2 regions of the Bacillus sp. JJ1566 genome follow, and region 2 is predicted to be linked to the other one. Evidence: riboswitches for the same ligand, from Rfam matches in the RefSeq annotation. Region 2 holds a riboswitch; the other holds the start of a gene.
What was found. A riboswitch is a leader RNA that binds a small molecule or an ion and turns the genes downstream of it on or off. The one in region 2 is predicted to bind S-adenosylmethionine.

Region 1: it holds a riboswitch for S-adenosylmethionine, as region 2 does, so the genes downstream of both, V7112_RS11705 (carboxymuconolactone decarboxylase family protein) here and V7112_RS17825 (ABC transporter permease) in region 2, are expected to answer to the same signal.

What each region holds. Positions count from the first base shown of each region.
Region 1 covers NZ_JBALOP010000025.1:198,463-215,056, forward strand. The annotation lists gene V7112_RS11670 (hypothetical protein) at 1-72, opposite strand, end outside; gene V7112_RS11675 (dihydrodipicolinate synthase family protein) at 88-918, opposite strand; gene V7112_RS11680 (hypothetical protein) at 890-1,534, opposite strand; gene V7112_RS11685 (AAA family ATPase) at 1,519-2,127, opposite strand; gene cysQ (3'(2'),5'-bisphosphate nucleotidase CysQ) at 2,131-2,976, opposite strand; gene V7112_RS11695 (hypothetical protein) at 3,182-3,679, shown strand; gene V7112_RS11700 (2OG-Fe(II) oxygenase) at 4,037-4,681, shown strand; SAM riboswitch class I at 4,883-4,991, shown strand; gene V7112_RS11705 (carboxymuconolactone decarboxylase family protein) at 5,150-5,818, shown strand; gene V7112_RS11710 (PadR family transcriptional regulator) at 6,007-6,330, shown strand; gene V7112_RS11715 (HAAS domain-containing protein) at 6,335-7,090, shown strand; gene V7112_RS11720 (SLC13 family permease) at 7,215-9,065, shown strand; gene ehuB (ectoine/hydroxyectoine ABC transporter substrate-binding protein EhuB) at 9,483-10,382, shown strand; gene V7112_RS11730 (amino acid ABC transporter permease) at 10,592-11,254, shown strand; gene ehuD (ectoine/hydroxyectoine ABC transporter permease subunit EhuD) at 11,254-11,973, shown strand; gene ehuA (ectoine/hydroxyectoine ABC transporter ATP-binding protein EhuA) at 11,966-12,736, shown strand; gene V7112_RS11745 (YciI family protein) at 13,003-13,356, shown strand; gene V7112_RS11750 (AraC family transcriptional regulator) at 13,530-14,438, opposite strand; gene V7112_RS11755 (glucose PTS transporter subunit IIA) at 14,729-16,327, shown strand; gene V7112_RS11760 (glycoside hydrolase family 3 protein) at 16,352-16,594, shown strand, end outside.
Region 2 covers NZ_JBALOP010000047.1:12,740-29,333, reverse strand. The annotation lists gene V7112_RS17845 (peptide ABC transporter substrate-binding protein) at 1-940, opposite strand, end outside; gene V7112_RS17840 (ABC transporter ATP-binding protein) at 963-1,916, opposite strand; gene V7112_RS17835 (ABC transporter ATP-binding protein) at 1,909-2,931, opposite strand; gene V7112_RS17830 (ABC transporter permease) at 2,945-3,892, opposite strand; gene V7112_RS17825 (ABC transporter permease) at 3,892-4,824, opposite strand; SAM riboswitch class I at 4,963-5,070, opposite strand; gene V7112_RS17820 (ABC transporter permease) at 5,383-7,719, opposite strand; gene V7112_RS17815 (ABC transporter ATP-binding protein) at 7,730-8,491, opposite strand; gene V7112_RS17810 (HAMP domain-containing sensor histidine kinase) at 8,622-9,887, opposite strand; gene V7112_RS17805 (response regulator transcription factor) at 9,884-10,573, opposite strand; gene V7112_RS17800 (polysaccharide deacetylase family protein) at 10,707-11,831, opposite strand; gene V7112_RS17795 (ABC transporter ATP-binding protein) at 12,044-13,177, shown strand; gene V7112_RS17790 (carbohydrate ABC transporter permease) at 13,177-14,106, shown strand; gene V7112_RS17785 (carbohydrate ABC transporter permease) at 14,103-14,915, shown strand; gene V7112_RS17780 (ABC transporter substrate-binding protein) at 14,934-16,304, shown strand; gene argH (argininosuccinate lyase) at 16,385-16,594, opposite strand, start outside.

The sequences.
Region 1 (16,594 bases), on a different contig from region 2:
TGCCGATATAACCAACTGAATGGGATTAGGGGGGGCGATTTCAAGTAATTCGATTTGATCAAAACCATTCATGACATTACCTCTTTATTAATTAACATAGGGTGGACGGACAGTTGTAGTTCCGTGAACACTTGAAGATATTTGTTCTTTCATAATTGAGAGTTTTGCTGCCCCTTTTCCAACAGATTTTCGAAGATCCGTCAGTTCTTTTAAAAACAAGGCATCATTTTGAAATGATTGTTGATTCGGGTAGCATGCGAGCATGGATGACACAAGAAAGCTAGTCCCATAGGTAAGAGATTCTTCGATATGACGATCAGATCCCCATAATAAATCTAACGGTTGGTTTCTCCATGTTCTTAATGTTATAAGATCTTTTATGACATCTAATTCTTCATGACTTATTTTTAAACCATCTATTGGGATGCCTTCTTGTATAAGTTCAGTCACAACGGAAGGGTCAACGAATGATATTCCTGTTGTTTTTTTAAGACTGTATAGATAAATTTTCTTATCTGATGGGATTGAGTGGGTAAGCCACTTTAGCCTTCTTTTGTCATAAGGGTCGATTCTTTTATTTTCACTTTTTGGTAATAGAAGATAGCCTGTTACTCGATCTGTTGAAGTAGTAATAATAGATTTTTCATCTAATACATTGCTATATCCAAGAACTACATAAAGATGCTGATTTTTATTCAAACATTGCGAATAAATCTCAGTGAGTTTTATCCGCTCAGCAGTAGAAAGAGAGGAACCCTCACCGGTACTACCAAAAATAATCACACCATGTATTGGGTATACTGCCAGTCTTTCTGCGTAGCGTTGGTTAGCAGTCCAATCAATCGATAAATCGTTATTGAAAAATGTTAAAGCAGGAACAATCATCTTATTAATAATATTTGTTGATATACCGCTCAAGTTCTTTTACCTCCTCATCTGTAGTATGTTGCTGTTTGAGAAGTGCGATTAAGTTTTTTTCTGCACTTTCTAGGGTTTGTTCATTTTTAAAAATAATATCAAAGGTTTTCTTTAAATGAACTGGTACTAAATCTTTAAATTCTTCTGATGCAGCTTGAAGTCGCCTCTCTAATTCAGCTTGATTCCCAGGATGTCGCTTGTTAAGTCGTTGTTCTAATATGTTAAGAGGTGCCCAAACGAAAATCTTTATAACCTTGTCCTCTATTTTGTTTTCTAATTCATATAAATTTTCAATACGCCCCACGTGGATGATTGGTATTTTTCCATTATTAATGTTATCTTTTAGTACTTTTTGTGATATTCCGTAATATCTGTCATAACGTTGATGATATTGAATAAATTCATTTCTCATGATCATTTCTTCGAATTTACTTCTTGGGATATTTATATATTGGGACGAAGCTTGGTTATTCGGAATAACCCCGTCAATTCCTCTATGTTTTTGAAAGTGCCAAAATCGGTTATCGATTTTCGATAATCTTGCGGTTAAAGTATCTTTACCGGAGGCGGGGGGGCCACATACGAGTATGACTTTTCCGTCTAATTTTCGATCCATTTAATCAGTTCCTCCATTTGCTTACTAAAGGGTACTGAAGGTAATTCACGGTTATCAAAAACAAATAAATTCTGTTGGTCAATTCCCCATTGCAGTTTGAAATTATCAATACCTTCTGTATATTGATCCCAATGGAATAATTTCCATTTGTCTCTTTCAGCACCTCTTTGGATGATTCTTTTCCGTTCTGTTTCTCTATCGGATTCTACCCAAATAACTTTCACATCAATTTTACGCATTAATCTTCTTCCTACAAGAACTTCCTTTTTAATCCAATTAGTCATTTTTGCTTCGGAAAGGAAGGGGGCAGAGATAACGACATGATTACCTAGTCGAAGGTTCTCTTCCGCTACATTTAGAGAAATTAAGTATTCAAGCGGACGAACATGTTCCAAATAAAACGCTGATTCCCGATCATTAGGATCTTGATTAGGTGAACTTGTTTTTAAAAATTTTTCAGTATAAGGTCTTGTTAAGGTGTCTTTATCTATGTAAACATAGTTTAGATGTTTTGAGACTTGCTTGCCAACTTCAGTTTTTCCTGAACCTGCAACGCCAATAATCAGAACTAGTTTAGGCAATTGTTTTTCCATTTCTTATGCTTCCCCTTCAAATTGTCGTTTTACAAGATGGTGTGGATTTTCAAGTTTTTCTTTGTTATACTGCAAAGTTTGATATGTATCTTTTTGTATTACCACACCACCAGCCTCTTTGACGATCGCTTCTCCAGCAGCGGTATCCCATTCCATTGATGGGCTAAATCTTGGATAAAGATCTACTTTTCCTTCTGCAACGAGGCACATTTTTAAAGAGCTACCTGAGCGAATTAGTTTAACAAATCCAAACTCCTCTTTTGCTTTTTGAATAAACTCCTCTGTTTCTTCAGAAAAATGAGAACGACTTACAACTATATTTGTTGAGTCTCTATTTTCTACTAGAGGTAACTTATAAGCTTGGTTAATCCATTCGGTATCTGTATAACATTGTTTCATTAGCGAAAGACAGTTTGTTAATTTATATGCACCAATACCTTCTTTTGCAAAATAAAGTGTGTCCAATACTGGTACATAAATCACACCTAGAATTGGTTTTTGATTTTTGACTAAGCCGATATTAACGGAAAATTCACCATTTCTTTTAATAAATTCTTTCGTACCATCAAGGGGATCCACCAACCAAACGTAATCCCAGTCTTTTCTAACTTTATAATCTGGATGATCTCCTTCCTCACTAAGGATAGGAATCGTTGGGTAACTTTTATACAATCCCTCCTTGATAATTCGATGAGACTCTCTGTCGGCTATTGTTAAAGGAGATTGGTCTCCTTTAAGCTCAATTTCAAAATGGTTTGAATCATAGACTTCTAGAATACGTTTACCAGCAGAAAGCGCATATTCAATAATTTTTGATAATAGAATGTTTTGTTCGGACAGTTTAATCAACCTTTCTAGAGTAATTCTCAGAATAATAGTTTTATTCTATCATAATATTAAGTGTTTTAAAGTATAGTGTGAAGTTTATTTGAGTGGCATTTTCCATTTAATTATGGAGAACCCCACGTTCTGTCTTTTTTAAATCATGATTATGGGCATTTAATGGATGATTGGAAAATAAGATTAAATAAGTCCAATAAAATGAGGTGAATAAATGGATTATAATAATTTAAAATCAATCAAAGATTATGGATTTGAGGGATATATTCCTGTTAGTCAATTGATGCAAGATCATTCAATTATTCCCCATATTAGAGGGGTTTATATGGTGCTTTATACTCCAGATTATTCTCCAGAGTTTTTGATGGAGGGTACAGGTGGATTTTTTAAGGGGAAGGACCCTAATGTTCCATTAGAAGAGCTAAAAGATAATTGGGTAAATGATACGAAAGTAGTATATATCGGTAAAGCCGGTGGTGAAAAAAGCTCTGCAACTTTGAATTCAAGAATAAAACAGTTTTTAAAATTCGGTAGCGGAAAAAATGTAAGTCACTTTGGCGGGAGGCTGATTTGGCAAATAGAAAATATCGATGACTTGATCATTTGTTGGAAGGAACTTCCTGTAGATAATCCTCATGATGTAAAAAAACATCTAATTAAAAGATTTACGAAAATTCATAGAAAGCGACCATTTGCAAACTTGGTGGATTAAGAGGGGATGAAAAATCCTCTCTTTTTTTATCTATCCAGCTATCTAATATATTCTTTGATAGAACATAGTAGATGGTCTAAAGAGGGGCATTACTCAAGACTACAAACTCCCGTTAATCCAACTTGGATTATCGTCTTTTTTGTTGAAAGATTTTTGTTAAAAAATAGTAGAAAAATAACCTTTCAGGGTGTAAAATAAAAACCTGATAATTTTTCCAGTTTTAACTAATTAGACATCCATTTTGAAAAATCAGGAGGGACCAACGAACAAAAACCTATTAAATAATTGCTTTCTGTATTATATCAATCTATTTGTTTTAAAATTTAAACGATTGAAAAGGATTGATGAAGGTTGACAATGGATGCAACAAACGTAACTACTAATGAGCCAACGATTTTTAACCATATTGGCAATAAAATCACCACAGAGGATCGGGAAATAAAGATTGTTGCTAGGATGGATAAGCCATTAATCGTGATTTTAGGAAATGTGTTAAGTGATGAAGAATGCGATGAATTAATGAGGTTGTCAAAGGACAGAATGCATCGTTCTAAAATTAGCAATGCACAGGTGGATACGATGAGAACCAGTAGTAGTACATTTATAGAGGAAAGTGAAAATGTCATTGTTACGAGAATTGAAAAAAGAATTTCGCAGATTATGAATATACCAATGGAACATGGAGAAGGTCTTCAAATTCTAAATTACCAGATTGGGCAAGAATATAAAGCTCATTTTGACTTTTTCACTACTAATTATAAATTAAACAACCCTAGAATTAGTACGCTTGTCATGTATTTAAGCGATGTGGAGCAAGGTGGGGAAACGTATTTTCCTAATCTAAATTTTTCAGTATCTCCACAAAAAGGGATGGCAGTGTATTTTGAGTACTTTTATAATGATCCAGCTTTAAATGAGTTAACCTTACATGGTGGGGCACCTGTTATTGTTGGTGATAAGTGGGCTGCAACACAATGGATGAGAAGGAAAAGAGTTAAATAAAACATTTTTTAAGTGAGAAGCATTATTTTGCTTCTCATTTTTAATCTAAAGTATTAAAAACTGTATCTTTGATTTTTTATCCGTCAAGGATTCAGAGTGACAAAACCCTGTTTTCGAAATTATCCGATTTTTTCGTTGACAACCTATTGCCAATTCAAGTAAGCTAATATTATTCAATAATACTAAATTAAATACGATTTTCTCTTATCAAGAGTCGGGGGAGGAACCTGGTCCGTAGATCCCGCAGCAACCATTACGATGAATGTAATAAGGTGCTAATTCCAGCAAGCTTATGCTTGAAAGATGAGTGTGGATGTACATAGTGCCTCTTCCTCAACGGAAGGGGCTTTTTGAATTTCGTAGGCTTAATTCTATCGGAAATCTAGAGTACTCATTTTAAAAGGTGGGAAAATTTATCCGAAAAGTCGTATTTTATTTGGTGAAAAATAGTAAAGGGAGAGATTTACGATGACATTAACAAAAACAGATAGCTTGTACAAAAAAGAATATTTCGGTAGACTTCCAGAGTTGAAACAGTATGCACCAGAAACGTTTCAAGCGTTCATCAAGTTTGATAGTCAAGCATTAGCAGCAGGTAGACTTTCTGTAAAGCAAAAGGAACTAATTGCAGTAGCGGTAGCTCATATCACGGGTTGTCCATATTGCATTGATTTGCATGTTGGGAATGCGAAAAAGAATGACTCGACAAAAGAAGAAGTAGCAGAGGCTATTTTTGTGGCAACAGCATTGAAGGCAGGTTCTGCTTTAGCACATGGGGTGAATGCACTCAACGCCTATGATGGAAATGGCGATGAAGAGCTATATAAAGCAGCGTATTTTCCACGACTGAAGGAATTTGCTGAATTAAATGGTGATGCATTTAAAGCTTTTATTGATTTTGATACGAAATCTCTCAAAGCACAAAACTTAACAGAAAAGGATAAAGAACTAATTGCAGTGGCAAGTGCACATACAACCGGATGCGCATATTGTATTGACCTTCATACGAAAAACGCTAAAAAAGCGGGCGCCGATTTGGAAGAAATCACAGAAGCGATTTTCGTTGCAGTTGCTTTAAAAGCAGGATCTGCGTTGGCGCATAGTGTAAATGCACTTAATGCTTATGATGAGAAGTAATCGTAACACAAAAATTTCAAAATCCTATTGACAAAAAAATGAAAAAAACTTAAACTTAAAACAACTATTTTGTATAACAAGATAGTTGTTTTTTTAACTACTATCTTGTTTAGCCAACTACCTAAGAAAATCATTATTTTTTTGGTTTGCTATCTTGTATAACAAACTAGAGGAGGAAGTATAATGAAATGTCGATAAGAAGCCAATTATTAAAGGGAATTTTAGACGGATGTGTTTTAGCTGTGATTGAAAAAGAGCCGATTTATGGTTATGAGCTTTCACAAAAACTGCTGAATATTGGATTAGCTGATGTAAGTGAAGGAACAATTTATCCCATATTATTGCGGCTCCAGAAGAATGGGCTGATTCGGGGAGAAATGAGACCCTCTGAATCAGGACCAAATCGAAAATATTACTTTTTGACAGAAAAAGGGCATGAAGCAATAGAGGTCATTTCCGAAGAATGGGAACAAATTTCAAAACCAGTGAATGAATTACTGAAAGGAAGGTAAGGTTATGCTATCAGCGAAAAGTGAGGCATTTATAGACAATCTCAGAATGTACTTAATAATGTCTGGAAAAAATGATCAAGAAATCAACGAATTAATCGAGGAATTATCGGATCATCTCCTCGAAGTAGAGAAAAGCGGGAGGAGTATTAATGATATTATTGATCAAACACCTGAACAATATATGGCTTCCCTAAAGCAAGAGATGAAGACAGATTTTAAACAACTTGTAAGATTCCTTCCAGTCTATTTTCTTGGAGTGATTACCTATTTCCTTATTGGCCCTGCAATAAGAGGTGAGTTTGAACTAAACATTATACAAGTTATTGGAATACCAATTTTAGCTGTGTTGGGGCTTGCGATTTATGTTTACTTTTTACAGAATGCTGGTCGAAAGCAATTCTCCAAGAAGAAGTTTTTTATTGGGGGCATGATTGCGAGTGCGCTTGTAACAACGTTAGCCATTCTTATCATCGTTGTAAGTGGTATATTCGTTAAGCCGTTTTTTATAGGGGACACGACAGCAGAGGTTATTGTCATTCTGATTTGCAGTGTTTTTTTTATTGGAACAGCACTTTTGAGTAAAGCGTGGTTTCTCATTTGGATACCAGTCTTCCTAATTATTCCTGATCTTTTTACCCGATTTACGAGCTGGAGTATTGAAACAATCCTAATGATAAATATGGCTTCTTTTGTATTGATGTTTGTCGTCATCCTTTTAAATATCTGGATAGTAGAAAAAAAGAAAAAGAAGTTGGCTTGAAAAATGGATAAAGGGGCCATTCCCCCAGCATTCTAAAGTATGACTAGGGGACTGGACTCATATTTAGATTAAAATATATATAAATAGTTAAAGAAAATAAGAAAAAACATGATTCAAAAGGAGAATAGCCTTGCAACTCATAGGAACATTTATTATTTTGATACTTACGATTATCTTGTTTGTTAGTAATCGATTTCGGGTTGACCTTGTAGCAATAGTAGCGTTACTTGCGTTTGTTATTTCGGGAATATTAGAACCAGAGGAAGCTTTAGCTGGGTTTTCCAATTCGGTTGTTATTATGATAGCAGGATTATTTGTGATTGGTGCGGGTATATTACGAACGGGTCTCGCACAAATGGCAGGAAATTTATTATTAAAATGGTCCGGAGACAGTGAAAGAAAGCTATTTTTCCTTTTACTAAGCATTGTTGCCTGTATTGGCGCCTTTATGAGTAATACTGGAACGGTTGCTTTAATGCTCCCTGTTGTTGTAAGTATTGCTATTTCTATTAAAGAGAGCCCATCAAAGTATTTAATTCCATTAGCTTATATTGGAAGTTTGTCGGGATTATTAACATTAATTGCATCTCCACCAAACTTAATTGTGAGTCAAATATTAGTAGACTATGGTTTTGAAAAGCTAGGATTTTTCCAAATCACCCCAATTGGTGTGATTGCAATTATCGTTGGGATTGTTTATTTATATGTAGTAAGAAATACTGTCATACCAAAAAATAAAAGTAAAGGTAATTCAGGTGATACATACCAGATTTCACCAAAACAGCTAGCTGAGGATTATCATTTAGGAGGTAATCTCTTTCGGGTAAAGGTTGAAAGTGATTCAAAAATTGTCAATTCCCCATTAGCAGATTTAAGTATTCCGAAGAGATATCAAGTGTTTATTTTAAAAATAGAAAGACAGGTAAATGAAGGATTACGTATTTTACCACTTACTTATCAAGAAATGGCTGGTCCAAATAGTATTCTAAATGCGAATGATATTTTATTTGTTCAAGGCTCTTTTGACAAAGCGAACCAATTTGCAAATGAGAATGGATTAACGGTTATAAAAGAAAAATCTGAGGCCGATTACCTCGTTTCAAAAGAGCTTGGAATGGTTGAGGTTTTGCTAACTCCACATTCAAGTTTCGTTAATAAAACAATTGCGAGTATAGATTTTAGAGAGAAATATAATTTAAATGTGATTGGGATTAATCGTAAAGGTAACTATGTATTTAGTAATATGCTAAAATATCCTCTTCGCTTTGGTGACGCGCTACTCGTCCAGGGAGCTTGGGATGATATTGAGCTATTATCAAAAGAAATACAAGATGTAGTGGTTGTTGGGCAACCAAGAGAATATGCAAGTAAGGCGTCTGCAAATGGAAAAGCTCCGATTGCTGGTGCGATTATGTTGTTCATGGTATTACTTATGATTTTTGAAATTTTTCCAGCTGTTATTTCTGTCATAATTGGTGCAGTTTTAATGATAATAACCGGTTGTTTGAGAAATATGGATGATGCCTATAGTGAAATGAATTTTGAAAGTATTGTAATAATTGCAGCAATGTTGCCAATGGCTACGGCATTAGAGAAAACAGGTGGTATGGAACTCATATCAAACGGAATTACAGATTTATTTGGTGGGTTTGGTGCAATAGGGGTGCTAATAGCGGTATACTGGCTTACGATTATCTTTGGCCAAGTGATTAGTAATACTGCAACCGCTGTATTGTTTGCACCGATCGCTATGAATGCATCCATTGCAATGGATGCTAATCCTTATACATTTGCTATGGTTGTAACAGCCGCGTCAGCTATGGCATTTTTAACACCCTTTTCTTCTCCAACAAATGCGTTAGTCATGACAGCAGGAGGGTATAAATTTTTTGATTTTGTAAAAGTCGGAGTTCCATTACAGGTAGTTATGTTCATAGTCATGATTATTGTGATTCCTCTGATTTATCCACTGTAAAAAAGATGGAATATACGGAAATAATACGAACTTGAATAGAAACAAAACAAGAGTTGTTCTGTCAAATACTCAAATAAGTTGATTGCACCGCATCCGCGGTGCTTTTTTGCTTTTTAGTAGGGGAAAATCTATTTGCCTAAATTTTCTTTTGGGAAGGCGATCGTGCCCCCCATCTAGACAGAATCTTATTCTTGTGCAAATTTGGAGCATACATAAATCTAAAGGAGCATGTTTGCTTATGTTTGCATTATCCACCATGTCAACTGCCCTCAGGTAGTATTATCCCAAAATATCCTTAAATATCCAGTGATATGGCATTTGAGCAATTATTCTAAAAAGATATACAATTTTATATGACTTTGATTTTTGTAGTAATATTTAAATTTTTTAAAAACGTTGAGGGGGTATTTTAGTTAGATGATGAAACGATTATTAATTTTATTTTTAGTATTATTTATGGGAATAATGACCGCTTGTGGTGCAGGGGAGGAAGCAGGTGGGACTACCGGGAAAAATAAATCAGGAGGTTCCAGTCTTGATGAGCTCAAAGAAAAAGGAACCGTTACAATTGGATTTTCGAACGAAGCACCTTATGCCTATCAAGATCCTAAAACGGGTGAATTAAAAGGAGCAGCGGTTGAGATTGCTACTAAGGTCTTTCAAAATATGGGAATTAAAAATGTAGAAGGTCAAATCGCTGAATGGAATCAACTCATTCCAGGGGTAAAAGCAGGAAAATTCGATGTTATAACTGCAGGAATGGCGATTTTACCGGAACGTGCTGCGCAAGTGGACTTCGGTGAACCAGAAATTCAATATGGTGAAGGCTTAATTGTTGAAAAAGGAAATCCATTAGAACTTCATAGTTACACAGATATTGCGGATAATCCCGATGTCACCGTAGCCGTCATGTCTGGTGCTACTGAAGTAGAGTTCTTAAAAGAGATGGGGGTTAGTGAAGACCAAATCCTTGAAGTAGCCGACATTCCAGCCACTTTCTCAGCCGTGCAATCAGGTCGAGCTCAAGCGACAACAGGGACTGAAATGACAGTAAAAATGGCTTTACAATCTTCAAATCAAAATGCGTTAGAATTTGTTGAAGATTTTGAGCAACCAGATATTAAAGGCGTTCCAAGCTATGGTGCAGCTGGGTTTGCCCAAGGTAATGATGAGCTTAGAGAAGCTTATAACGCAGAGCTTAAGAAGCTTAAAGAAAATGGAGAGATTCTTGATCTAATTACACCATCTGGTTTTGGTGAAGGTAACCTTGTTCCAAATGACTTAACAACCGAACAAGTAATCGAAAGTTTAAAATAACACGGGGAAGGATGGATAGGTCTCCCAGTTGGGAGACCTATTTTTTACCCCAAATCCGCGAGATATATGCAAATCTGTTGTTATAGCGCAAATCTGTGATATAAAGCGCAATTCCAGGGAGTTAAAACGCAATTCCGCAAAATAAAGCGAAATTCATGTGGTTTAAAGCGCAAATCAACTAGTTAAAGCATAAAAACGAGGTGAGTCCAATTAGTCAAATAGGTGAAATATTTTCAATACTACTTAAAGGTCTTAATATCACGATTCTTATTTTAGTTACTTCCGCATTTTTCTCATTTTTAATCGCATTTTTAGCGGGGTTTGGTCGATTGGCGAAGAATATCTTTATAAGAAAATTTACTGGTTTTATCGTAGAGATTTTTCGTGGAACCTCTTTAATCATCCAGTTGTTTTGGTTCTTCTACGCTCTTCCGATTTTGTTCGGAATTGATTTAGGTTCCGAATTTTGGGCTTGTGTAATCGCGATTTCAATGAACTATGGTGCATATATGTCGGAAACCGTACGTGGTTCGATCCTCTCCGTTTCCCAAGGCCAAACAGAAGCTGCCGTTGCTCTGAATATGTCACGCTTTCAACGAATGAGGATTGTTATTTTACCTCAAGCAGTCAGAATGATGCTTCCCGAATTCGGTAATTATCTTATTCAAATGTTGAAGGCAACTTCACTCATATCACTCGTTGGCTTGGCTGATATTGTCTATAGAGGTCAACTTTATACAAATACCAATCTTGCTTCAACGCCGACAGTTTACTTATTAATACTTGTCTTTTATTTTATTATCGCCTTACCTTTAATCGGTTTAACAAAGTGGGCGGAAAAGCAATCATCGAAGGGAGTGGCTAGTGAATAATGTGGGATTGGGATATGTTTTTTGGAGCACTTCCATCGGTTTTTAAAGGGATGTGGGTCACCCTTGGTGTGACAATTGCTTGTTATCTTTTTGCGATGGTGTTCGGTTTTGTTTGGGTATTTTTAAAACGAATACCATTAAAACCTTTTCGGTGGGTTGTGTCTTTTGTTCTTGAGTTCATTCGTTCGACACCGCCGCTCGTTCAATTATTTTTCTTGTTTTTTGGATTACCAATGGTTCCATATGTTGGAGTGAGCTTAAGTCCTTTAACCGTTGCTGTCCTCGGTCTTGGTATTCACTATAGCACGTATATTTCTGAAATCTATCGTTCTGGAATTGAATCTGTTGATAAAGGACAATGGGAAGCCTCGATTGCTTTAAATATGGCCGCTAAAGATAAGTGGATAAAAATTATCCTTCCGCAAGCGATCCCTCCGACGATTCCGATGCTAGGGAATTACCTAATTATCATGTTCAAGGAAGTACCTTTGACATCGACAGTAGGTGTTGCAGGTATGCTGCTCATGGCTGAAAAATTTGGTGCAAGACATTGGGCATATTTAGAACCATATACATTAGTGGCCATTTTCTTCCTATTATTAAGTTATCCTTCAGCAGTCCTGATTAAAAAATTAGAACTAAAACTGAATCGACGATTTGACAAGAAATCTCCAACTGGAGCCAAAAAATTAGAAAAGGGAGTGGCAATCGATGGCTGAGCCGATTGTAAAATATGAAAATGTGATAAAATCTTTCGATGAGGTGGATGTCTTAAAGGGGATTGATTTAGATATTGCACCGGCTGAAAAGATTGCTTTGATTGGACCAAGCGGGTCTGGAAAAACGACGATTATTCGGTTATTAATGACATTGGAGGAGCCAACTTCGGGCGTTATCGAGGTAAATGGGCAAAACCTTTGGCAAATGGAGAAAAAAGGTGAATTAGTCAGAGCGAATGAAAAGCATTTAAGACAAATTAGAGGCGATATCGGGATGGTATTTCAGCACTTTAATTTATTTCCACATATGACCATTTTAGAAAATTGTATGACTGGTCCAATTCATGTGAAAAGTGAATCAAAGGAAGAGGCTAGGAAGAATTCAATTGAAATGTTAGAAAAGGTTGGTTTAGGTGATAAATTAGATAATTATCCAAATCAACTTTCTGGTGGTCAAAAGCAACGGGTAGCGATGGCACGCGCCCTTGTGATGCGTCCGAAGGTTATGCTGTTTGATGAAGTAACCTCCGCACTTGACCCAGAGCTTGTTGGTGAGGTCCTAGAGGTGATCCGAGAAATCGCTAAAGAAGGCGAAATGGCCATGGTCCTTGTCACGCATGAAATGGACTTTGCACGAGATGTCGCCGATCGAATTATCTTCTTAGAAAATGGTGTCATCGCGGAACAAGGGACACCTGAAGAGGTATTAGAAAATACTGAAAGCGAACGTCTTCAGCAATTCCTTAGTCGTTTCCGGTCTTGAAATTCATGGAGTCCTCCACAAAACTCACTGCATCATTTTATTGATACTAGGTTTGCAATACACCATATAAAGAAAGTTCAATTCGTTTGAGCTTTTTCTTATTTGTACTTAGATTATCTATTTATGTACTGAACATTGGATAAGGTAACAAGTATTCAAAGGAGAAAGTTTAATGTTTTTTAATAAACTAAACAATCAGATAATTTTAAGTGTATAATAAAGGTGAATGTACAATTTTAGGAGTGTGGGGAAGGAGGGAATTTTTTATGCTGTTTATGCTAATTGTCAAGGCCACGAAGAATTCGGAAGCTGGAAAGCTCCCGAGCTCAGAACTCATTGAAGCCATGACGAAGTACAATGAGGAATTGGTTAAGGCAGGCGTGCGGGTTATGGCTAAAGGACTTCATCCAAGTTCAAATGGGATTCGGATATCATATCCGATACCAGGGGAAAAGCCGGTGGTTACGGATGGTCCATTTACGGAATCGAATGATTTGGTTGCTGGGTTCATTCTGATTGATGTGAAGTCGAGGGAAGAAGCCATCGAGTGGGCAATGCGGATGCCGGATCCGCAAGGACATGGTGAAGGTCAGATTGAACTACGTCAAGTATTTAGCTAATTATTGGTTGGGGCACTTGTTTCTTATTCCGCTAAAGGGTACAGGAATTAAAGAGAGCAACTGTTACCATACCGTTGCTCTTCACTTGTTTGAAGTATTCCTGATGGAACTCTTTTCTTGGTATACCGATTAATTGTTCCAATTTGGGCCACGGAACTGTACACAAGCCCCGACTACTTCCTAAATTCCTTTTGTAAGTTTTTCGGGGATAGATTATATTCCTTTTTAAAGAGTCGATAAAAGCTGGAGTAATCCTGAAAACCGCATTTTGTAGCAATTTCTTCGATTGATAGTTCATTTTGCTGAATGAGGGCAACGGCGGTTGCAAGCCTTTTTAATAATACATATCGATAAAAGGGTACCTTCATGTGATTCTTAAAATAATGAGAAAAGTAATACTTGTTTAAATGAAAATGACTTGATACATTGTCTAAATTCATTTCTGGATCGGTCAAATGTTTATCGATGTATTCGATAATTAAATTTAGGCGTTGATCTGCATCACTGCTTTTACTGTTTTTTGGCTCACTGCTCTCTGGGTTTAAGATAATTTGCATTGCTTGAAATAATAAATAATGTAAAGCAAAGGAATAAGCGTCACTATTCACTTTTATACGATTACTTATTTCTTGGTAAAGGGAGAGAACTTCCTTTAAATTTTTGGAGTGGAGATGGACGACATAGGATCCCAGAGTTTTATGATAGATGATACTATCACTCATGTCGGGAGAAATCGATAAGAATTCAGCCAATAATGATTTGCTGATGGTCGACACGATTCTTTCATAGTTGTCGAAATCACTTACTTCTGCCTTATGTACTGCATATGGTGGAATGATGACAACATCCCCTTTGGTTAATGAGTAAATTTGTCCTTCACAAAAAAATTCACATTCCCCCCCTAAAAATACGAGAACCTCCATTGCGTCGTGACTATGCAAGCGGAATAAAGGCTCAATTTCAGAATAATTCTCTAAAGATTTGTCAGGCTTTCTGACCCATTCATGTGATTGATATTTTTTACTCCAATAATAAACCTCAAAATCCTCATTCAATACAGGCATAAATGTAGATTCTTTCATAAAGTGCTCCTTTTTAATAGCAAGATATACAATATTATAAGCAAAAATAACAATTTTTTTCATATGATTCATTGTTATTATAGCAATATAACAAGAATTAATTAATTCTCAGATGAAATGAAAGCCTTACCTAAGCACAAACTTATGATAAATGAAAGCCCTGTCTTTGGAGATTATATTAGATGTACTGATATCTAGGTTAGTTGATCTGTTATACGTCCTTTTATTCCTCTAAGATGAATAAGAAATTTCATTTACAGCTAAGAACTTACAACAAGGAGGACAACATCATGAAAAATAATGATACTACTGTTGAGCAAAAGGAAACAGTCTTTAATAAAATTTTAGGAGCAATTAGTGGAAGTTTTGCACCCATTTTAGGGGTACTTGCTGGTTCCGGCTTGATTACTGCTTTATTATCTATTTTAAAGTCATTAGGCTGGTTATCCGCAGAAAGCGGTACCTACTCGATTCTTTCTGCCGCAGGACATGCTGTGTTTTACTTTTTTCCTGTTTTCCTCGGATATACTATGGCAAATAAGCTGGGAGCCAATGGATTTGTTGGAGCAGCAATTGGAGCTGCATTATTAGAACCAAATTATGTGACTCTAGTTACGTCTCAGGCACAGGATGTTTCATTCTTAGGGATTCCGGTTCTACTGGCTAGTTATTCGTCCACCGTGTTTCCTATATTAATCGCTGCATCCATCTATGCTTTACTAGATAAGTTTTTAAAGAAAGTGATTTATAAAGATTTACAAATGTTTATTAATCCAATGATTTCCTTATTAGTTATCGTGCCATTAACCATTCTAATTTTTGGTCCATTTGGGACGTATGTTGGTCAGGGCTTAGCATTTGTTATTCAGTTTTTAAGTGATAAAAGTGGATTAGTTACAGGCGCTGTATTGGGAGCGGCATGGTCTTTCCTAACAATTTTAGGGCTTCATTGGGCTGTGATTCCAATCGCCATTGCCAATCTTGGTGCATCGGGTCTTGATCCAATTATTGCAATGGCAGCTTCAGCTCCATTTGCCCAAATCGGTATGGGACTTGGGGTTTTCTTTAAAACGAAGGATAAGCAATTAAAAACACTTGCCGGGTCAGGACTTCTGCCTAGTGCCTTAGCAGGGACAACAGAAATTATCACGTATGGTATTCTCGTTCGCTACAAACGAACTATGTTATACGTAGGGATAGCTGGAGCAGTTGGTGGTGCCATCGTTGGAGCACTTGGAGTTTCAGCAACGGCATTTGCACTTCCAAGTTTCTTGTCCATTCCTGTATTTTCACCAATCGGAGTATTTGCAATCGCTGTGTTCGGATCCTTACTAATAGCAATGATGCTAACTCTTGTATTTGGATATGAAGGTAAAAACGACCTGGGAGTCGGTAAAAAGACTAATAAAGAATTTGGTTTAGGAAACGTAAAAAAAGAAATGATAGCAAGTCCATTAACGGGTCATATCGTTCCATTAAGTAAGATAGAGGATCCACTTTTTTCAAAAGAAATCGTAGGAAAAGGAATTGCCATTGAACCTACAATAGGGGTGATCAATTCTCCAGTGGAGGGAGTCGTAACGACTTTATTCCCGAGTAAACATGCGATTGGAGTTACTTCGAATGACGGGGCTGAAATTTTAATCTCGATTGGCGTGAATACGGTTCATTTGAAGGGTCAATATTTCACTTCTCATGTCGAACAATGGGATGAAGTGAAAAAAGGCGATTTACTCATTGAATTTGATTTAGAAAAAATAAAAGCTGCAGGATATGATCTGAAATCTCCTGTCGTTATTACCAATACAGAATCATATGTAGAAGTGAAGCCAATGAAAACCGGTGATGTTGAGGCAAGTGCTGGACCTGTATTGAAACTAGATGCATAGCAAAACCAATGAGGAGGAATTTACATGCAGAAGCAACCCGATTTACAAGTTAGATCGAAGAAACTAATCGAACAAGAAGGCTTGAAATTTAAGGATTTAAATAATAATGGCAAGCTTGATCCTTATGAGGATTGGCGCTTGAGCCCGAAAGAACGTGCAGAAAATCTTGTTTCCTTAATGAACATTGATGAAAAAGTCGGTATGATGCTGATTAATTCAAGAAAAATGGGACTTGCACAGGAAGATAAGAGCAAGACAAGCCATGAT
Region 2 (16,594 bases):
AGGCTCTTCTGATTTTTGCATTATTAAATGGTTCTTCCTCTACATTGAAAGAGTAAGTGTAAACACTGAACGAAGGATTATTATGGTATTCCTCGCTGCTTTTTTCCTGCTCGATGGCATCTACTTGAATCGATTCTACTAAGTCAAGCTCACCAGATTTGTACATTTGGTATTCAGTTGTTGCATCTGCGACCATTTTGAAGGTTACTTTCTCCATGGTGATGCTTTCTTTATCCCAATAAGAATCACTTTTTTCAATTACTAGTTCATTATTGTGATCCCAACTTACTAATGAGTATGGTCCGTTTGTTACAACTGTTTCTGCTTCTGCAGCCCAGTCTTCATTCGCTTCAACTACCTTTTGGTTAACCGGCATGAATCCTTGGCCCAGAAGTACTTTAGGGAAAAATTTAACTGGTGTATTTAATTCGACTACTAATGTTTGATCATCAGTTGCTTTAATTCCTACATCTTCTACAGTACCTTTTCCAGTGTTATATTCTTCAGCACCCTTTATATAGTAGAAACTTGATGGGTCATAGGCAGCTGTTTCTGGATTTAACACACGTTTCCAAGCAAATTCAAAATCCTTTGCTGTTAACGGATCTCCGTTCGACCATTCTACACCATCACGAATGGTGAAGGTGTATGTATTTCCATCCTCAGAAATATCTACTTTACTAGCTGTTCCTTCAACAATATTTCCTTCTTTGTCATACATGTATAATCCTTGATATAAATTATCAATCACCCAAAATGAGGTCGTATCTGATGCAAAAGCCGGATCAATTGTATAAGGCTCTCCACCAAGATTTAACGTTAGCTCCTGTGCTACATTCTCTTTTGAATCTCCACTATTTGTATCGCCAGCTTCTTTATTACCACATCCGGCAATAATTAAAACCAATAATGTAATAAAAATCAATGAAACTTTTTTCACTTTTTGTTCCTCCCTTTCTTTTTTAATGTAAGTGACAAGCTACCCAGTGTTCCGCCTTGATTTCCTTCCACTCTGGCATCACTTCCCCACATTTCTCCATTGCTTTAGGACATCTAGTTCTAAAAGGACAACCAGATGGCGGATTTAATGGACTAGGTGGATCACCCGAAAGCACGATTCGCTCCCGAGTTCCCCTCAATTTCGGTTCCGTTACAGGTATGGCCGATAATAATGCATGTGTGTAGGGATGAAGTGGATCTCGGAACAATGCATCACTGGTCGTAAGCTCTACCAATTTCCCCATATACATCACACCAATACGATCACTGATATGTTTCACCATGGCTAAATCATGGGCAATGAATAAATAGGTCAGTTCATTTTCCTTTTGCAAGTCTTCAAGAAGGTTAATCACCTGTGCCTGAATGGAAACATCTAGTGCCGAAATCGGTTCATCCGCTACGATAAATGAAGGATTAAGTGCCAATGCCCTAGCAATTCCGATTCTTTGTCGTTGCCCCCCACTGAATTCATGAGGAAATCGCTTCGCATGGTCAGCATGTAAACCAACCTTTTCTAGCAATTCTATGACTCTTTCTTTTCTCTCTTTTCCTCGTAAAAGCTTATACGCATCAATCCCTTCAGCAATAATGTCGCCGACCTTCATTCTTGGGTTGAGAGAGGCGGTTGGGTCTTGAAAAATCATTTGCATTTGCCTACTTAACTCTTTTTTCTCTTTACCGTTAAGATTTGAAATGTTCTCACCGTTAAAGAGCACATTCCCGGAGGTTGTTTCATAGAGGCCGACAATCGTTCGCCCAAGTGTAGACTTCCCACTGCCACTTTCACCAACTAATCCGAGCGTTTCTCCTTTTCGAATAGCGAAGGAAATTCCATCGACTGATTTAACGGTTTTTCTTTTGCCCATTTTAAAATGTTTTTTGACTTCCTGAACCTCTAAGACATACTCAGACAATGTTATTCCTCCCTGCTGCGATCAATTCTTCATGCTTCGGAGCTCTAGAATCATTCAGCCAGCAGCGAGCCTCATGATTTTCCGTGAACATTTCCTTTCCTGGCATATGTTCGAGACAAACTTCCATAGTAAAAGGACAACGAGCCGCAAAGGGGCATCCCTTAGGAGGGTCGAATAGGTCAGGTGGAGAACCTTCAATCGGAACTAATCTTTCCTTTTCATTACTCTCATGCTTTGGTACTGAATTTAATAAACCCCATGTATACGGATGTTTCGGGTTTTCAAATATTTCTTCCACCTTACCACTTTCAACAACCATGCCGGCATACATAACGGCTACTCGGTCAGCAACCTCTGCAACGACACCCAAATCATGAGTGATGAGCATAATCGAGGTGTTTCTTTCTTTCTGTAGCTTTGTTAATAATTCTAAAATCTGCGCCTGAATTGTAACGTCCAATGCGGTCGTAGGTTCATCGGCAATAATTAAGTCAGGATTGCAGGCTAATGCAATCGCAATGACGACCCGTTGTCTCATACCTCCACTAAATTCATGCGGATACTGAGAATAACGGTTTGGAGCATCTGAAATTCCAACAAGCTTTAGTAACTCAATCGTTCTTTGTTTGGCTTCTTTCTTTGACAGCTTTTTGTTTCTTATCAGGACTTCATCAATTTGACTGCCTACTTTCATCGTTGGATTGAGAGAGGTCATTGGATCTTGGAAAACCATTCCAATTTCGGATCCACGTATATTTCTAAATTCCTTCTTGTTAAACTTTGTTAAGTCCTGGCCTTTAAATTGAATCCTTCCCTCTTTCACCCGTCCATGTTGGGAAGGAATCATACCCATAATCGCCTGCGCCGTAACACTCTTGCCACATCCGCTTTCCCCAACAACAGCAAGTGTTTCCCCACTCTTAACATGAAAAGAGACACCTCTTAGGGCATGGATTTCACCGCTTGATACACGGAAAGAAACCTTTAAATCTTCTACTTCCAATAAATGATTCAATCAACACACCTCCTTACTTTTTAGATTGAGGGTCAAGTGCATCCTGCAAACCGTCTCCAAATGCATTAAATGCAAACATAGTTAGTGATATCATCAGTCCTGGAAAGAATAATCTCCACCACTGACCACTAAGAACAACTCCTAGCGAATCATTCGCCATCGTTCCCCAACTAGCTGTAGGTGCTTGTACACCTAATCCAAGGAAGCTTAGGAATGATTCTGCGAAAATCGCTGATGGTATCGTAAAAGTTAAATTAACAATGATAATTCCAATCATATTTGGCAGTAAGTGCCTGATAATAATTTTTGCATGTGAAGTTCCGAGCTTTTCAGCAGCTAAGACAAATTCTTGTTGTTTTAATTGAAGAATTTGACCTCGAACAATTCTTGCCATCCCGACCCAGCCGGTAATCGATAGGGCTATAATCATTGTTGTAAGCCCCGGTTTCATGATGACCATTAATAAAATGACGACTAGTAGATAAGGAATTCCATACAAGACTTCAACAATTCTCATTAAAAAATTATCAATTCGGTCACCAGTTTTTCCTCGACCAGCCATGTATCCGGAAACTCCACCTACAAAAACTCCAATCATTAAATCGATAATAGCAGCAACAATTCCGATCGTTAGAGAGATTTTGGCTCCCGCCCACGTTCTTGCCCAAACATCTCTTCCAAGATCATCTGTTCCAAACCAATGCTCACTAGATGGGGGTAAATTAGTCTGTGTTAGATGCTGTTCACTTGGGCTATGCGGGACCATATATGGTCCAAAAATCGCTAAAAGAATAATCACCGCTAAGAGAATGAAACCAAATACAGCCATTTTGTTTTTGGCAACCTTCCTAATGACTTCCTTTCCATAGCTCTCATAAGGTCTAGCCATTTTTTCGCTATGTAGGCTCTCCTTATTAGCTGGACGAAATAGATGGTCAATGTTTGTTCGTGGTTGTCCCATTAGGAATCACCTCCACTTGCGATTTTAATTCGCGGATCTATAACTCGATACAGTAGATCGATAACAAATAAAGTTAATATTAAAATAGCACTATAGAAAATCGTAGTACCAAGAATAACTGGATAATCTCGATTAAAAATACTATCAACAAAATACTTTCCAATTCCCGGTATTGCGAAGATTTTCTCAATCACAAACGTTCCAGTAATAACGGAGGCAAACAAAGGTCCAATGAATGAAACTACCGGAATTAAGGCATTTCTTAAGCCATGCTTGATGACGATTTCCCAAGTATGTAGTCCTTTTGCCTCTGCAGTTTTAATAAAATTTTGATTGAGAATTTCAATCATGCTAGCACGGACAAACCGAGTAATAATGGCGATTGGACCGACAGCCAAAGCAATCGTTGGCAAAATCGAGTGGCTCCATGTTCCCCACGCAGCTACTGGTAACAGTCCCCATTCAACTGCAAAGTACTTGATTAAAAGAGGGGCCAGTATAAAGTTTGGAACAGATATTCCGATGATGGCAATAAACATTGAAGCGTAATCCAAGATTCGGTTATGATTTAAGGCTGCGATAACCCCTAATCCGATTCCCATTACAATTGCAATAATAAGAGATTGTATTCCTAGTAAAGCAGAAGGTCCAAATCCATCCGCGATGAGACTATTAACATCTCTAGATTTTGATTGAATAGAGGGACCAAGATCAAATTGTACGAGATCCTTTAAATAGAGAACATATTGAGTCGGTAACGATTTATCCAGATTATATTTTTCTCTCATATTCTGGACAATTTCCTCCGGTAAAGCTTTGGCATCAGACGCAAATGGATCTCCCGGAATCAAGTGCATAATGACAAACGTTAGGGTGACAATGATCCATAACGTGACAATCATCGTAAAAAGTCGCTTGAATAGGTATAACATATTAAGGGTCTTCCTCCTTCTTTTTGAAGAATAATTGATTTTGAACTAGTAAAGTACCTATTCGAAAATTCCATCTTTTTTATCAATAAAAAAATCCTCTTCATAGAAAGAAGAGGATTGATATCACGAAATCAACTCTTCTTATCTACCAGACAAATGTAAATCTGATGGAATTGGCACAGTATTCAGGAGAACCTGTTGCCGAGGTTTCAAAGGGCCATGTCCCTCCACCTCTCTGGATAAGAAAGTATTTATAAAATTTAAATTAACTGATATATTAGTCTTGCTAAGAATACATCACGTCAAGATTTTCGTCAATCAAAAAATACTAAAATAATAATTTTTAAATATATTTATTATTTTCTAAATAATAAATCAGATGTTTCCCCTCAAATAAACAAACCAACGTATAGTAAAATCCTATTCTAAGAAAGTGTTTTCATCTCTTACCTTAAAAAGCAGACCCTTAGCCCTAGCGTTGTAACGATTTCACGCTCGGGCTAAGGGTCATATATTCGGGACCACGAGAACCGTCCCCTTGGTTCCCATCGGTTCATTCTATTCTGTAATTAAACCATAAGCAGAAATGTTCTTAATTCTTCGAGACACAAGCATGGAGACAACGTAGGCTACTATAAGGATACTTACACAAAGCATTAGAACAGTTGGTAAATGAATCACAAAGTCTAAACGTTTGACTCCTGCACTTGAAAGTAATATTGAAAGCATAGGATTCGTGAAAAAGTAGCCCAGCACGCCACCAATTGCAACACCTGTAATAATTACAGGCAGAAAACTAATGGAGATTTGATTCATCAGTTGAATCGTTGAATAGCCGATTGCTTTCATTACACCAAACTCTTTCTTCCGCTTAATAATCATCGTTTTGATAACTAGGTACAGGATCATCACAACTACTACAACGGTAATTGTCAAAACCATCACCATAACAGCAAACACTGCAGCAGTGTACATTCCTGTTTGGCTCTCTATATTTTCATCGATATCCAACGTTCCAACTATAGAGTCCCCGTACTTACTCTGGACATTTTTGATAAAGTCTTTATTGGAAATACCATCTAGATATACATAAAGGGTTGTGCCTTTATAGTCAGCTTGTAATTGCTGCATTCCGTCCATCGTTAATGCGGCTACCTGTCCTAAATTACCAATTGATTGACTAAGTCCTGTTACTAAATAACTTTTTACTTCAGTCCCATATTCTACTTCAACTGTATCTCCAATACCTTTATTAATTTGATTAGCTACAACCCATGAGATCGATATTTCATTTTCATACTTTGGCTGTCGCCCTTCATAGACAATATTATTCTCTAGATGGTTATAATCATCAGTCACATTTGTATACACGGTTTGACCATCAATTTGTGTTGTAATTAAGTCGAATATATTCACTTTCCTGACATTGTCCATTTGTTCAATATCGCCCAACAGTTCATAAGTATCTGTATCTGGCATAACGGTAACCATTACATTTGACGGTTCTGAACCGAATAAGTTAACAAACGCGGTTTTATCTGAAGCAATATTGTAATAAAGGACCATGGAAAATACCGAAGCAAACGTTAATGCAATAATGATTACAAGAATCATCATATTTTGCTTTGCATTTGCCAGCATCGATTTTATCGCAAGTAAAAAGTGCAAACCACCTTTCGCTTTCTCTAAAGGGAAGTAATTTTTTCTAAAACTATGAGTTCGAATTCCTCCACGAAGTGCAGCAACAGGTAGAATCTTTCGTATACGTAAGGCAGATAGTAATGTAACGATTACAACACAAAAAACAACAACGAAAATACTGACTAGATTTATAATCATGTCAAAGCCTTGATGCCAAATTAAACCAGATAAAGATGAAATAATCCCACCTATAAAAGGCATTAGACCATATGACAATCCAACTCCTACCGCACTTGCACTTAAGGCAATTATGATAAACTGCAGGATCATTGATGAAAGAATTTGCCCGCTTGTATAACCTATCGCTTTAAGGGTTCCGATGTTTGCCATTCCATCCTCAATGCTATTTGAAATGCGAAATCGAATGACAATTAGTGATACAAGCACGATAATAGCCGCAAAAAAGACTAATATGGTCGCCACGATGTTGATGGTCAATGTACTTACACTTTTCACCAATTCAATATCTAATCCCCAAATATATGAAGTGGTTTCACCAACAACAGATTGCGGAAATTCCTTCGTGAAATCATTTAACAGCTTTGAAGATTTCGTTTTGTCATCCATCAACGCAGAAATAATCATCCCTTTTGATTGTTCGTCTAATTTGTCCACCAATGCTTGATAGGATCCCTCTGGCAGCATAAATTTCATAACTCCAATGTTACTTGTCCCCATTATCGTTGTTTCTAAGAATCCAGCAATTCGATATTCATAGTCCCGATCTTGATAGGTAAGGATAAAATTGTCACCTAATTGATAATCCCCGTTTGTTTTAAAACTGTATGGCACATAAATATCATTGGTACTTGGTGTATCAAGCTTTTCAATCAACTGTAGCGGTCCAATACTGCGATTATGATCTGCATTAAAAATAGCGACACTACTATTTAACTTACTATTACCAAGTTTAAATGTAGCAAGGCCGATCATGACAATCTCTTCAGTTTCTGTCTCTGTTACACCAGAATAGTTCATCAAATACTCATCGTAAGTTGGCCGATAACTAGCTTGATCCATCATAATCGTTACATGGGGGTCTTTTAATTGTTTAACTTTGTTATCAAAAAATGGATTTATTTGTGTAATGACCATTAGGCCAATATTAAGTAGCAGTGCCGCAACTAAAATAAAGATAAATAAAGAAACGGTAGCCGATTTGCTTTTCCTAATATTCGCCACTGCTAGATTCATAATCTTCACCTTACCACCCCATTTCTGCAAGGAAATGTTTTAACTTTTCATGGCGTTCGAAATTTTCATTTTCACTGTATGTACCTAGCAGCAAGTCACCGCAAATGACACCATCTCGCAAATACAGAATTCGATTTCCACGCAAGGCCGTTTTCATATCATGAGTTACTAAGACAATACTTTGTCCATTCCGATTTACATTTGTGAATACATCCAAAACACTATCACTTGCAGTTGAGTTTAATGCTCCGGTTGGTTCATCTGCAAATAAAACCTTTGGATTGTTAATGATGGCTCTAATAATCCCAACCCGCTGTGCCTCACCGCCCGACAGTTGTGCAGGAAATTTAGACCACGAGTTTTCATTGATTCCTACTTGTATTAATAGTTCTTTCGCCTTTTTAACAAGTTCGCGCTTATTTTTATTAACTAAAAGACCACTCGCCAGTACATTATCAAGTACGCTCATGTTATCTAGTAAATAAATTTGTTGGAAAACAAAGCCACAATTCTTTCTTCTAAATATCGCAAGTTGATCATTGTTTAATTTGGCTATGTTTTTTCCAGCAAAATTAATTTCACCTAATGTCGGTTTATCCATCCCGCTAATTGCATACAGTAGCGTGGATTTCCCAGATCCTGAACTACCCATTATGATAGTAAAATCCCCTTCTACTAAACTAATATCTAGATTTTTTAATACATGCTGCTGAATTCCCCCGCTAGAAAAGGTTTTACACAGCTTTTCCGTTCTAATAATTGTTTTTGTCATGATTTATAGACATCTCCCTTAATTAAATGTTTTAACCAAAAGAAAAAAGACCGCAATATTGATTACAGTCTTATCATACAAAATGAATTCTTATTAAATCTTTGTGCAATTCTTAACTATTTCTTAATTATTATGCAAGCTTAATTTTTAAAACTGCTGTAAACCCATCTTTTCGGTTGTAACAGCTAATTTGGCCATGCATATTTTCCATGAAATACTTTGATATAAAGAGACCAAGGCCTGAACCGTTCTTACCTTCAACATTTTTCCCACGATAATATTTATTGAACAGGAGAGGTAATTCTTCTTCACTCATTCCTGGTCCATAGTCTCTAATCTGGAGTTCAAGATACCCCTGATTGATTTGAGAGGTAATCGTAACCTTTGTTCCTGCATATTTATATGAATTACTTATAATATTGTCGATTACCTGTTGCATTCGCAGGGGATCCGTTAAAATAATACATGGTGGAATTGGATCATAAACGATTTGTTGATCAAAATTGACATTCTCAATCATATCAATAAGCACTTGGCTCGATTCCTCAGCTACCGTTAATTTTAACTGCTGCAATTCCTCTAAGGTGGCGTGAAACATATCGGTAACAAGTAAGTTAACCTGCTCTGCTTTTAAGTAAATCGTATTTACTTGCTTGATGACCTTATCATCCTTTGCTTGCAAGAGCATTAATTCACAAATTGCTTTGATTGAAGCGACAGGTGTCTTAATATCATGACTTAATGTGGCAACAAGTTCTTTCTTACTACGATTCGACTCGTACTCTCTTTGACGTGCAGCATCAAGCTCTTCACGCAATAAATCAAAGCTTTCCGTGAACGCACCAAAATAATTGTTCCTCTCCATATTTAAAGGTATATCTAGATTCCCTCTTGCCACATTCGTTGCGAAATTTTGAAGCTGCTGAAATGGTCTTAATAACGTTCTATTAATATAGATAAGAAAAAAAATACTAACAATCATTAATAGACCAAATATCAAACTTATGGTTGTGACTAGATCATTTTTCATATCTAGTACTAATTCTTGTTGGTTATTACGGATAATTAACTTCCCGACAATCACGTTATTTTTCTCTAAATCTATGAAGGTATCTCTATTTTTAACTGAGTCGTATGTATCAATAAAAGAATTCCCCGGTGTTTGATAAATCACGTTTTCCGACTGGTCAATTATAAAAAAGGGTTGTTTTATGTCACTGTTTTGAAACGTTTCTTCACTTACTTGTCCCCAATTTTTTTCGACAGTTTTAACCACATCATTTATGGCAACTAGATCTACTTCTGAAATATGATGATTCTTAATAACTAGTACGGAGATGACGATACCTGCACTAAAAACAACCAGAATCATCACAGTTAGTAATTTTATTCTCATTGGTTGGTATCCTCTAAGACGTATCCTGTTCCCCATACCGTTTTAATAAATTGAGGGTCCTTTGGATTACTTTCAATTTTCTCACGTAAATGGCGAATATGTACGTTTAGGGTCCCGTCCCCTACAAAAGAATCTCCCCATACATGCTTAAACAATTCATCTTTTGTAATGATTCGATTTTTATTTCTTGCCAAATAAGATAGAAGCTTAAATTCCATCGTTTTTAATTGAATATCCACACCATTTACTCGTACACGATGCAGCTTTGTATCAATTTGGATCTCTCCAAACTCTAAAACCTCCTGCTGGTTGGTCGTGGCGTTGCCAACTCTCTTGAGTACGGCTTTTACTTTGGCGAGTAAGATACTTAGGGTATATGGCTTTTGTATGTAATCGTCTCCCCCTATGTTTAGAGCTATCAATATATCGTCATCGCTAGAACGTGCACTGATAAATAAAATCGGAACCTGCGTTGTTTGGCGCAATTTTTTACATAAATCAAATCCAGATGAATCCCCAAGATTAATATCAAGCAGAATCAGTGATGGTTCATGTTCCACCAAAAAACGTTCGCAATCCTCCGCACTTGTCACAAAAGCGGTTTTGACTTCAAACATATTAAAATATTCACAAGTTGTTTCAGCTAAAGCAATCTCATCATCAACAATCAAGCAATCCAATTTCATCATAAATCTCCTAGAAAAAGATTATCCTAGTTCGGTAACCGGATATTTCCAGTATACATTAGATTGTATAAGTGGTGAAGATTTCATAAACCCCCAAGTCGCGGTGACACCGGGGATTTGGCTCTTCTATATCTCACCGCAAAAACCAGGCAAGTTGACGAACCGTAGTTTCGTGTGAAATTCGGATACGTTTTAAAAGTAATAATTCATTTGGTTGTTCTGTACTAATAAATTGACCAGGCTTGGTTGTTACTGCAAATGTATAATATTTCTTTGTTTCTTCAACGACATTTTGATTAAATTGACCTGCCGGGTAAGCAATTGCCACCACCGGATGACCTGTTAGGTCTTCAATTTTTTGTTTGGAAGCATTTAATTCGTTATCGTAATTAGAGATGATTGGGAGATCCGCATGGGACATCGTATGGGACTGAATGGAGAAAATACCCGAGCTCACCATTTCTTTTATATCCTCTGATGATAGCCAATATGGGGATGCATCAATTCGGCCCGCAACAACAAATTCAGTCGCCCTCGGAAGGAAATGTTCATCTTCTAAAGCTTGCAGGATTCGAAGTGCATTCATATTGTTCTTCATTCCATCATCAAATGTAACCAAAATGGGCTTGTTCACCTTATTCCTTTCATCCCACTGTTCAAAAGTAAGAAGTGTATAATCATTTTCTTTTAAATACCTCATTTGCGCCTCAAAATTTGCGGGTGAAACAAATAATCCTTTTAGACCTTTTCCTTTATATTCCTCGATGGCATGGTACATCAGAATGGGCACACGTTGCTCAAAACAAAGGGTTTTCCGAGCAATTAGCTTTTTCTTTCCTTGTTCATCGACCTTGTATGCCTCAATCTGATATTCGCCACGCTGTGCTAAAAACTCTTTTGTGTCAAACAAAAATAAAAAGTTACGTTCCTTATCCGTAAAAGAAAAACTTTTCATCGTTAATGGACCATCTGCAGTGCGCCAAATATGGTAATCAATCTGATTTATATTTTCTTCTTTCAGCTCTATTGTTGTAATTGCTGTTTTTGTTGAAGTGGATGTAGTTGGCGCAATAGAAATAGTTGCTATTGGTCGATAAACATTTCGTTTTATTAATGCTTCTTTTTCTTCCATTAAATTTGGAGGATAAGTCGTAATGGTTAATGGAGGCTGTGTTTCTTGTTTCAAATCTGTAGCAGCAATCTCGCTATTAGAAAGTAGGAATATCGCAAAAAGGAGAACCCAAAAATATCTAAACATGCCACCCATCCTTGCTTAAAATTTACTCATTTTAGTTTGTGAGGGGTGACAAAAATTACAAGTGGGTAATATTGGAATACTCCTTTACATTCCCTTACCAATATTTTGTAAGTGAATTAACAAATATCTCCAAAAAAGCAACATATAAATTAGTAAGGAGAATGGACAAATTCGTGAAAGTTGATATTTTTGCAAACGAAAGGATTGATCGAATGAAAAAAGTCGAACTCATTAATATTTCGAAATCCTATGACAAAGCAACTGAAGTCATTTCAAATATTAATGTCACGATAAAACCTGGTGAGTTCTTTGTGTTAGTAGGCCCATCAGGGTGTGGAAAAAGTACGATGCTTCGAATGATTGCTGGGTTGGAGGATATTACTAGTGGCGTTTTAAAAATAGGCGATAAAGAAGCAAATCTATTGCCACCAAGCAAAAGAGAGATTTCGATGGTATTTCAGAACTATGCCTTGTATCCTCATCTATCTGTTGAGGAAAATATCGTATTTGGTTTGCATGTTAAAAAGATTTCAAAAGCTGAAAGAAAGAAGCGCTGTATAGATGTAGCAGAAATGCTGGGTCTATCCGAACTACTAAAGCGAAAACCTAGAGAACTTTCAGGAGGTCAAAGACAAAGGGTGGCATTAGCAAGGGCGATTGTAAACCAGGCACCGATTTGTTTGATGGATGAGCCTTTATCTAACCTAGATGCGAAATTACGTGCACATATGCGATTTGAAATCAGACAGATTCAGCGAAGGCTCGGGATTACGATGATTTACGTTACACATGACCAGGTTGAAGCCATGACAATGGGTGACAGAATTATGATTTTACACAACGGAAAAATTCAACAAATTGGTGAGCCTATCGAAATCTATAACCAGCCTGCAAATCCTTTTGTAGCAACCTTTATTGGGTCTCCCCCGATGAATATAGCAAGGGGAACGATACATAAGGAAAAGAGAGAAATTTCGATTGGAGATCATGTAAACATAAAAGTTCCTGAAAGAGATATCCATTTATTAGACTCCGATTCCATAACTGTTGGAATTCGGCCAGAGCATTTAAAACCCGCTGCAAAGGAAGCAACACCCACAAATCATATTTCTGTCGAAGTCATCAATGTGGAGGTTTTAGGAAATGAAACAATCCTTGCTTTTAAATTTGGAGACAAGGAATGGTTAGCCAAATGGAATGGACAATGGAGAGTTCAAGTCAATCAGGTGATACCGATTGCAGTAGACTATGATTCTATCTGTCTGTTTGATAGTGTAACGGGGGAATTACTCAAGTCCCCTACAAACATTGAGAATCATGTTATTGACCAAGAGGTGATTATGTAATGGGACCTGCTTTAGATTACAAGGAAGCAAAAGTACCTCCAAAGATGGGGTTTTGGAAGAGAACCCTTAATGCTAGAACAGCACTCTTGTACTTATTGCCATCAATCGTTCTATTCAGCGTGTTTGTTTTTTATCCGATGTTTCGAACCATTTATTTAAGTTTTTTTCTTACTAATCAACAAGGTGAGGCAGCCCTTTTTGTCGGACTAGAAAACTACACCTATTTATTTGAGTCAGACAGCTTTCGACAAAGCACAAAAGCTACAATTCTATTTGTCCTTTATACAGTGCCAGCAGGAATTATTCTTGCCTTATTTCTTGCCTTGTTAGCCAATGAAAAACTGAAAGGGATTGGGTTTTTCAGAACAATCTATTCATCTACTATGGGAATTTCAGTTGCAGCATCCTCTGTTGTTTGGTTGTTTCTTTTTCATCCTAGTATTGGGATGTTCAATCGGTTCTTAGGATTATTTGGTTTAAAGGACATTCAATGGTTATTAGATCCCGAATGGGCCTTAATTTCAGTCTCCATTTCAACGATTTGGCTTAATCTCGGATTCTCATTCTTAATTATTCTTGGTGGATTACAAAACATCGATGAACATTTGTATGAGAGTTCGAAAATTGATGGTGCTGGTTATTTTTATCGATTAAGAAGAATTACGATTCCTATGCTCTCACCCACCTTGTTTTTTATTATCACCATCTCCATGATTAATGCATTCCAGACATTTGGACAGATTGATATTTTAACGAAAGGCGGACCTTCCGAATCTACGAACCTTATTGTTTATTCAATCTACAAAGAAGCATTTATCAACTACCAATTTGGAACAGCAAGTGCACAGGCAGTCTTTTTATTTCTTACGATTTTAATCGTAACCATTCTCCAATTTAAGTTCGGGGAAAAGAGGGTGCACTATCAATGAACAAGCCCACAAAAATGTTATTTTACGTCCTTTTAGTATTGGCAGCCTTCTTCGTGTTTTTTCCCATTTTATATGCACTCATGATTAGTTTCATGGGAAGTAAGGAAATCTTACGAGGAAGCTTCTTCCCCGAATCTATTAACCTTGATAACTATGTCAAAGCATTTGAACGATTACCATTGATGAAATATTTATTAAATAGTTTTATCGTTTCAGCAACAGTTATGTTAGGCCAATTAATTGTATCAAGTATGGCAGCCTATGCCTTTGTTTTCATTCCATTCAAAGGCAGGAACTTTGTTTTCTTCCTATTCATTTCAACCATGATGATTCCATGGGAAGCGACAATGATTCCAAACTTTTTAACGATTCAAAAGTTGGATTGGATTAACACGTATCAGGGCTTGAATGTCCCGTTCTTCGCTCTTGCATTTGGGACGTTCTTACTTCGTCAGCATTTCAAGACCATTCCAAAGGAATTACATGAAGCTTCACAGGTTGCCGGATTAAGTAGATTCCAATTTTTTATTAGAGTAATCCTACCAGTTTCTAGAACTAGCTTGGTGACGTTGGGGGCGTATGGTTTTTTAACAACATGGAATATGTATTTGTGGCCACTTCTGGTCACAAACAACGATTCGGTAAGAACCGTACAAATAGGCTTAAAGCAGTTACAAACACAAGAAATGGCAACTGATTGGGGGGTGGTAATGGCCGGGGTAATGGTTGTAATTATCCCAACATTAATTTTATTATTCTTAGGACAAAAGCAGCTACAGAAGGGTCTATCACAAGGAGCATTAAAATAAGAGGGAGTGTTGAAGAAAGTGAAGAAATCTGCAAAGTATTTTGCTGTATTATTTATTATCGGCTTACTTTTTACCACTGCTTGTTCAAATAGTGCAACTAAAGAAAATGACCCAAAGGATGAAGGAAAGGAATCAACAGAATCAACAGGACCAACAGAAATCGTCTTTTGGCATGCTATGTCTGGCGCTGGACAAGAAGCGCTTGACGAGATTGTGAATGACTTCAATACATCACAGGATAAAGTAAAGGTTCATGCGGAATTCCAAGGTACTTACGAAGAATCATTAACAAAATTTCGAGCTGTTGGAGGCACGAATAATGCCCCAGCAATTATTCAAACATTTGAAGTTGGAACAAAATATATGATTGACAGTGGTTTTATTGAACCCATGCAATCATTCATTGATAAAGACAATTATGATCTTGCACAGCTTGAAAAAAATATCTTAAACTATTACACGGTTGATGATAAATTGTATTCAATGCCATTTAACTCATCTACACCCATTTTGTTGTATAACAAAGATGCGTTTAAAGAAGCTGGCCTAGACCCTGAAAATCCCCCACAAACCTTCAGCGAAGTGAAAGCTGCTGCAGAAAAGTTAACGAAAAAGAATGGTGATAATACGGAGCAATATGGGTTTTCAATGTTAACGTATGGCTGGTTCTTCGAAGAACTTGTGGCTACACAAGGCGGTTTATATGTAAATAATGATAATGGTCGTTCAGATGATGCGACCAAAGCTGTTTTTAATGGTGAAGAAGGATTACGCGTATTTAAGTTTTTAGATGATATGAATAAGGCGGGTACATTCGGAAACTTCGGAACAAATTGGGATGATATCCGGGCTGCCTTCCAAACTGGAAAAGTGGCCATGTATATGGACTCGTCAGCCGGAACGACAAATGCTGTCAAAACGGCACCATTTGAAGTAGGCGCTGCTTTCATTCCACATGCGGATGAGGTTGATAGCAATGGTGTTATCATTGGCGGAGCTTCATTATGGATGTCAAAAGGAATTGATGAAGCAAAGCAAGACGCAGCCTGGGAATTTATGAAGTATATGGCAACTCCAGAAGCACAAGCCAAATGGCATGTGAAAACAGGATATTTCGCAATCAACCCTGCCGCATATGATGAAGAAATCGTAAAAAATCAATGGGAAGAGCTACCACAGTTAAAGGTAACTGTCGAACAGCTTCAAGCAACGAACCCATCTGTTGCCACACAAGGTGCGTTGATTTCGGTATTCCCTGAATCAAGACAACAGGTTGTAACTGCATTGGAAAACCTCTATCAGGGTCAGGATCCGCAAGAAGTACTTGATAAAGCAGCAGCAGAAACCGACCGTGCCATTGAAATAGCAAATAAAACGAAAAAGAAATAAAAAGTAACCAATTATCATAAAATCGGGCCTGACCTCAACGTGTTAAAGCATTAACACGCTGGGGGTCAGGCCCTTTAACTTTATTCTATTATTTGCTTTATGAGCTTTTTATTTCCTTTGTTTAATATATTCTCATAATCGATATATTCATAAATATCATCTGAAATTGTGTTACTAAATTTAGCTAATTCATCTAATGTTAAATCTTCGATGCCTTTCTTGTACTGTTCACAATAAATGATGATTTTTCCAACGATTTCGTGTGCATCTCTAAATGCTATTCCTTTACT